2 regions of the Neorhizobium sp. BT27B genome follow, and region 1 is predicted to be linked to the other one. Evidence: predicted binding sites of a transcription regulator. Region 1 holds the regulator's gene; the other holds the start of a gene.
The links. Region 1 encodes LexA, which represses DNA repair genes until DNA is damaged. Its sites were predicted from a motif close to TGTTCNNNNTGTGTTCNG; they were not measured.

Region 1 (3,906 bases):
GACCTATGGACTGGCGGCGAACCTGGCCGCCATGCCGTTGGTCTCCTTCATCGTCATGCCCTTCGGCCTGATCGGTATGCTGTTGATGCCATTTGGCCTCGACGGCTTTTTCCTGAAGGTGATGGGCGTCGGGCTGGAGGGCGTTATCGTTGTCGCCAAGATGGTTGCGACCTGGGGAGGTGATGTTGCCATCGGGCGCCAACCGTCGTGGTTTCTGCCCGTCGCCACAGCCGGTTTTCTGATGCTGACCTTGCTGCGCACACGCCTTCATCTGCTGGGTTTGCCGCTTCTGGCACTGGCCATCTTTCTGTCATGGCGGGTGGCGCATGATCCGCCGCCGGATTTTCTGGTTTCCGAAGATGGAAGCCTTGCCGCCTTGCTGGGCAATAAGCAGGTCGCGACCAATCGCGCGCGTCCGCCCGGTTTCATTTATTCGCAGTGGCGCCACGCATTGTCATTGCCCCAGCCTGCGGCGCCGACATTGCTGGACACGCCATCGCCGAAAAACGGTACAACGACATCGGCAGAGGTTGCGGTGCTGCTGCCGAATGGAGCGGCCGTTCCAAAAACTGCGGATGGATTGAGGTCAGTCTCGACGAGCATGGGAGGAGAGCAGCAGGCCACCGCACTGCGAGAGGCCAACGCACCGAAAGAACGAGCGACATCACGACGACCGCCCCTCACGCCCGAAGAAGTATTTCAAGCGCGGCAGGCGATGCAAAAGGCTCTGCGCGAAAGTGTATTGGATACATTCGTCTGCGCAGGCCGGTCATGGTGTGTCGCAAGAACAACCAGCGGCCCGGCGGTCGCTGTGGTGGAAGATGCCCGCTTTGCCGGGCCTGCCTGCGATGTCGCGCAAATGGTTGTTGCGGCACGTGCCCGTTTTGATCGCTGTCGTTCGGGCGCATTGATGATCAACGGCGAGGCGTTACGCAGAACAGGAGCATTGGAAATCCGCTTCAACGGAAATTCTGATCCCAAACAATGGTCGATCGCCGCCGCCATGGTCGGCGCCGATCGCTCCTGGACGCGTCACCGCGACTATGACTGGCGGCGCAATCTTTTTGATCCGACACTGCCGGAGCCGCTGCGCTTTTTGAGCGGCAAGGCAGGTATCAGTGGTAACGGCGAATGAGGCCGACGAGCTTGCCCTGCACCTTGACGCGTTCCTGCGGGAAAATGCGGGTCTCATAGGCCGGGTTGGCCGCTTCGAGCGCGATCGATGCGCCCTTGCGGCGGAAACGCTTGAGCGTCGCTTCCTCGTCGTCGACCAGCGCCACGATGATATCGCCCGGCATTGCCGTGCTGCCGTTGCGGATGATGACCGTATCGCCATCCAGAATGCCGGCCTCGATCATCGAATCACCACGCACTTCCAGTGCATAATGCTCACCGCTGCCCAGCATTTCCGGTGGCACGGCAATTTCATGCGTCGTGTTCTGGATCGCCGAGATCGGCACGCCGGCCGCAATGCGGCCCATGACCGGCACGGTTGTTGCGGGCATACTGTCATTGGCAACAGGCGGCGGTGTCACCTGACGCACGGGCTGCGTCTTGCCGAGGCTGCCTTCGATGACGCTCGGTGCAAACGGTTTGCGCGGCTGCAGGCTTGCATTGTAGGCGTCCGGCAGCTTGATGACTTCCAGTGCGCGGGCACGGTTCGGCAAACGGCGGATGAAACCGCGTTCTTCAAGCGCAGTGATCAGGCGATGGATGCCTGATTTGGATGCCAGATCCAGCGCATCCTTCATCTCGTCGAACGATGGAGGGACGCCGGATTCCTTCATTCGTTCGTGAATGAACAGAAGCAGTTCCTGCTGTTTGCGCGTGAGCATGGCGGGTCCTCAAAGGTGAAACAAATCCAGAACGGACACTATATGTTCCATGTGTGTTCTGCAAGTGGCGAAAAATGGTAGTTGCGCGGAACGAACAGTGCTGCGGCTGGTCTTGATCGTGCAGCCGGAAAGATCGATCACTAAGACAATCAACGCTTGGAAATGGGCTGCCATGTTCACGATCGATCATCTCGTCCTGCCGACCATGTCGCTTGATGGCGCCCGCCGCCGATTGAAAGCACTGGGCTTCACCGTGGCTGCAGATGCCGCCCATCCCTTCGGGACGGGAAATGCCTGTGTTTTCATGGGTGACGGTACTTATCTCGAGCCGCTTTCCATAGTGGATCAGGCTGCCTATGATCAGGCATTCGCCGATGGAAACGTGTTTGTCCGGCAGGATGGTGAGTTTCGCACTCCTGCAGGTGAGGAGGGACTGTCCGCCATGGCGCTGGCAACCGACGATGCGCAGGCGGATGATGCCCGGTTTGTCGAGGCCGGGGTCTCTGCCGGCAAGATGCTGGAATTTTCGAGATTTGCCAAATTGCCGGACGGGACCGAAAAACTGGCCCGTTTTCGGCTGGCCTTTGCGGCGCGGAGTGACGCTGATTCTTTCGGCGTCTTCACATGCCAGCGGCTCGATCCCCTGCCGGCAGATCGATCGGCGCTGGAACGTCATGAAAATGGTGTCGCGGCTTTGTCCCAGGTTGTTCTGCTGGCGGGGAATACGCAGGAAGACGTCGAGCGGATTGGGACCGTGCTTGATGCAAGCGCTGAAAAATTCGATTTCGGTGATCACAGGTTTGCCGCAAGCAATGCGGTTTTAAGGCTCGTTGACGCCAAAACCTTTGCCGACACGTTTTCTTCCGCAGGCGATGCGGCGTCATTGTCGCGAACCGGTCTTGGCCGTGCCGCGGTGATATTCCGTGTTCCCGATCTTGCCGTGACACGGGCGGTGCTTGCTGCTAATGACGTCGCATTCATGGATAAGGGCAGTCGCATCGTGGTTGCCCCGGCGCCCGGACAGGGTGCCGTATTTGCTTTCGAGGAGTGATCATGGCTGTCAGCGCCAAGGCCGAAGTAACCGTCGGCGAGGGGGCCAAGCAGGTCCTTTTTTCCAACAGCAAGAAACTCTCCCTGATTGCCGGCCCCTGCCAGATGGAAAGCCGCGATCATGCCTTCATGATCGCCGGCACTCTGTCTGAGCTTTGCGGCAAGCTCGGCATCGGCCTGGTGTACAAATCCTCCTTCGACAAGGCGAACCGCACCTCGATCGCCGGCAAACGCGGCATCGGGCTTGATACCGCGATGGAGATCTTTGCCGATCTCAAGAAGGAGTTCGGTTTTCCGGTTCTCACCGACATCCACACCGAAGAGCAGTGCGCAGTCGTCGCCGAGACGGTGGATATCCTGCAGATTCCGGCCTTCCTGTCGCGCCAGACCGATCTTCTGGTGGCTGCCGCCAAGACCGGCCGCGCCATCAACGTCAAGAAGGGCCAGTTTCTGGCGCCCTGGGACATGAAGAACGTCCAGGCTAAATTCACGGAAAGCGGCAACGGCAACGTGCTGCTGTGCGAGCGAGGCGCCTCGTTCGGCTATAATACGCTGGTGTCCGACATGCGCTCGCTGCCGATCATGGCGTCGCTTGGTTCGCCGGTCGTCTTCGACGCTACCCACTCGGTACAGCAGCCGGGCGGGCAGGGTGGCTCGAGCGGCGGTCAGCGTGAGTTCGTTGAGACTCTGGCGCGCGCAGCGGTGGCTGTCGGTGTCGCCGGCGTCTTCATCGAGACTCATGAGGATCCGGACAATGCGCCATCGGATGGCCCGAACATGGTGCATTTGAAGGACATGCCAAAGCTGCTGGAAAAGCTTTTGGCATTCGATGCCATTGCCAAGGCTGCGTGATAAAGCCTGTGTGACAAATTGCGCTTTTGATCACCGTCAAGGAACCAAAAGTGCCTGCACTGTAATTGCCGTGTCATTGATTGTGAGCCATTTTCAGTGACCGCTTGAAGCCCGTCAACCTGAGGAGAGACCCTTGACTGCCATTACCGATATCATTGCCCGCGAAATC
Region 2 (3,906 bases), on a different contig from region 1:
GCTCTTGACGTATTTCTTGTTCCAGTCGAGCCCCAGCTCGTTCATCCCGTAGAGGATACGGCGATGCACCGGCTTGAGGCCGTCGCGGACGTCGGGAAGCGCGCGGCTGACGATAACGCTCATCGCGTAATCGAGGTAGGACCGCTGCATTTCCTCCATGATCGAAATGGGTTCGATGCCTGGTGGCAGCTTTCCGCCGCCGGGTGTGCTTTGATCAGTCAAATCGGTTAGGATCCTGTTCGGAATCAGTTGACGTTTTTATAGCGGAAGGCGACCGCCAACGCCAATTTTGGAACCTGTTGTGAACAGGCTTTTACGACATATCGACAGCCGTAGCCATCGTCGTTTGTGGAGATCGTCCGCAAATGGGGTTTTCTCCGGGCTGCGGCTGTCCTAACAAGCTTTCAGGTTTACGGCAAGCATGCAGGAACAAGGCTTTAGATGGTAACGATCGACACGATCCTGAACGCACTGACGACGCTGCTTGTCACGCTCGATCCGCCGGGGCTCGCCCCGCTGTTCGTCGGGCTGACGGTCGGCATGGATGCAGCGCAGCGCCGCCACGTCGCCATGCTTGGCACAGTCACGGCTTTCGGCATCCTGGCAGGCTTTGCGCTTGTCGGCGCGCAACTGCTGGGTTTTCTCGGCATTTCCATGGGGGCTTTCCGCATCGCCGGTGGCCTGCTTCTGTTCTGGATCGCCTTCGAGATGATTTTCGAGCGCCGCAACGACCGCAAGGAAAAGACCTCGGAAACCGCGCTGACGGTCGATCACATCCGAAATCTCGCGATCTTTCCGCTGGCTTTGCCGCTGATTTCCGGACCTGGTGCCATTTCCGCGACCGTGCTTCTGGCCGGCAGTTTTCACGCGCCGCTGGAGCGCGCCATCCTTATCGGTGTCATCGGTGTCGCCATGCTGGCCGTGTTTGCCGCACTGATGATCGCCCCTGCCCTCGATCGTTTTCTCGGCGTCACCGGCCGTGCACTGCTGACCCGCCTGCTCGGCGTCATCCTGGCGGCACTATCGGTGCAGTTTGCCGTCGATGGCATCCGCTCGGCCTTCAATCTTTGAAGGTTTGGGCGTTTTCTTTTCAGCCCTTACCGACATGAAAAAAGGCGCCTCGCGGCGCCTTCTTGATCAGAACGGGATATCGTCGTCCAGGTCTCGCGAGAAACCGCCGCCGCCAGCATTGCCGCCGGAAGGATGGCCACCACCACGATTGCCGCCGCCGGAAGACGGACGGGCGTAATCGTCGCCACCGCCGTAACCACCACCAAAGTCGCCACCGCCGCCGCCATAATCATTGCCGCCAGCGGAACTGCCACGACCACCACCGCCACCGAAGCCGCCACCACCTTCGCCGCCACGGCCGTCGAGCATGGTCAGGGTCGAGTTGAAGCCCTGCAGCACGATTTCCGTCGAATAACGATCCGCACCCTGCTGGTCCTGCCATTTGCGGGTCTGCAGTGCGCCTTCGATATAGAGCTTGGCGCCCTTCTTCACATACTGTTCGACGACCTTGCAGAGACCTTCGTTAAAAACGACGACGCTGTGCCATTCGGTCTTTTCCTTGCGCTCGCCGGAATTGCGATCACGCCAGCTTTCAGACGTCGCGATGCGCAGATTGGCGATCGGACGACCGTCCTGGGTCCGGCGGATTTCGGGATCGGCGCCGACGTTTCCGATCAGGATCACCTTGTTGACGCTACCTGCCATGATATTCTCACTTTCTACGCCACGTGACGCGGCTTAAAAATCCAATGCCGGCACCATAGACTATAGCCGCGGCCCGGTGGGACCCTTCCGATCCTTTAATCCACAGCGATTTCCCGAAATGCCGCCAAATGGGCGGATTGTTTCAGGCTGAAGATTGTTCTTTATTTGTTCTATTTTATTCCTATAGTCATGTCAAACGAATCGGGAACGACGGTTTGACCTTTGTCGTTTCCATCTCGACACCGCCGAATCAATCACTACATAGGGAAACTTCCCTCCCATCAGGCTTTGGTAATGAGCGAACTCAAGACGATCTCCATTCGTGGCGCGCGTGAACACAATCTCAAGGGCATCGACCTCGATCTTCCGCGCAATTCGCTGATCGTGATGACCGGCCTGTCCGGGTCAGGAAAGTCGTCATTGGCTTTCGATACGATCTATGCGGAAGGCCAGCGCCGTTATGTCGAGAGCCTGTCGGCCTATGCCCGCCAGTTCCTCGAAATGATGCAGAAGCCGGATGTCGACCAGATCGACGGTCTGTCGCCGGCGATCTCGATCGAGCAGAAGACGACCTCGCGCAACCCGCGCTCGACGGTCGGTACCGTTACCGAGATCTACGACTACATGCGCCTTCTGTTCGCGCGTGTCGGCGTTCCCTATTCGCCGGCCACAGGCCTGCCGATCGAAAGCCAGACGGTCAGCCAGATGGTCGATCGCATTGTCGCTTACGAGGAAGGCACGCGTCTTTATATTCTTGCGCCGATGATCCGTGGCCGTAAGGGCGAGTATAAAAAGGAACTCGCCGAACTGATGAAAAAGGGCTTTCAGCGCGTGAAAGTCGATGGTCAGTTCTACGAGATCGCCGACGTTCCGCCGCTCGACAAGAAATACAAGCACGATATTGACGTCGTTGTGGACCGTCTCGTGGTGCGCTCCGACATCTCCGCTCGTCTGGCGGACAGCCTGGAAACCTCGCTGAAACTGGCCGATGGTCTTGCTGTCGCCGAGTTTGCAGACAAGCCCCTGCCCGCCAATGAAACCGCAGCCGGCGGCTCGGCCAACAAGTCGCTCAACGAAACACACGAGCGTGTGCTGTTTTCGGAAAAATTCGCCTGCCCCGTTTCCGGCTTCACCATTCCGGAAATCGAACCGCGCCTGTTCTCGTTCAACAACCCCTTTGGCGCCTGCCCGACCTGCGATGGTCTCGGCTCGCAGCAGAAGGTGGATGAAAACCTGATCGTGCCGGAACCCGGCCGCACCCTCAAGGATGGGGCGATTGCGCCTTGGGCCAAATCCTCGTCGCCCTATTACAACCAGACGCTCGAGGGCCTCGGCAAGGTGTTTGGCTTCAAGCTGTCCGACCGCTGGGAAAAGCTGTCGAAGGAAGCGCAGACAGCGATCCTCAAGGGCACCGAGGAAAAAATCGAGTTCAATTACGCCGACGGCGCGCGGTCCTATAAAACCACCAAGAATTTCGAAGGCATCGTGCCAAATCTCGAGCGCCGCTGGAAGGAAACCGACAGCGCCTGGGCACGCGAGGAAATCGAGCGGTATATGTCGGCAGCGCCCTGCCCGGCCTGCGCCGGTTATCGCCTCAAGCCTGAAGCGCTGGCGGTGAAAATCAACAAGATGCATATCGGCCAGACCACCGAAATGTCGATCAGGGTGGCGCGTGACTGGTTTTCGGCTCTGCCCGAGCATCTCAATGCCAAGCAGAACGAAATCGCCGTCCGTATCCTCAAGGAAATCCGTGAGCGCCTACAGTTCCTGAACGATGTCGGTCTCGATTATCTCAGCCTGTCGCGTAATTCCGGCACGCTGTCGGGTGGTGAAAGCCAGCGTATCCGGCTCGCTTCGCAGATCGGCTCCGGCCTGACCGGCGTGCTTTACGTTCTCGACGAGCCGTCGATCGGCCTGCACCAGCGCGATAATGCCCGACTGCTCGAAACGCTGAAACACCTGCGCGATATCGGCAACACGGTCATCGTCGTCGAGCATGACGAAGATGCCATCCTTACCGCCGATTACGTCGTCGATATCGGCCCCGCCGCCGGCATTCATGGCGGCACGGTGGTGGCCGAGGGCTCGCCGCAACAGGTCATGGCCAATCCGAAATCGCTGACCGGCAAATATCTGTCCGGTGAACTCGGCGTTGCCGTGCCGGCCGAACGGCGCAAGCCCAAGAAGGGT

Region 2: a site for LexA is predicted at 1,872-1,889, ahead of uvrA (excinuclease ABC subunit UvrA). Genes of this name have one in related genera too.

What each region holds. Positions count from the first base shown of each region.
Region 1 covers NZ_JBCIYT010000001.1:47,149-51,054, reverse strand. The annotation lists gene AAIH70_RS00240 (ComEC/Rec2 family competence protein) at 1-1,135, shown strand, start outside; gene lexA (transcriptional repressor LexA) at 1,116-1,835, opposite strand; gene AAIH70_RS00230 (VOC family protein) at 2,008-2,886, shown strand; gene kdsA (3-deoxy-8-phosphooctulonate synthase) at 2,889-3,737, shown strand; gene eno (phosphopyruvate hydratase) at 3,871-3,906, shown strand, end outside.
Region 2 covers NZ_JBCIYT010000017.1:52,156-56,061, reverse strand. The annotation lists gene gyrA (DNA gyrase subunit A) at 1-222, opposite strand, end outside; gene AAIH70_RS28605 (MarC family protein) at 442-1,071, shown strand; gene AAIH70_RS28600 (single-stranded DNA-binding protein) at 1,138-1,716, opposite strand; gene uvrA (excinuclease ABC subunit UvrA) at 2,011-3,906, shown strand, end outside.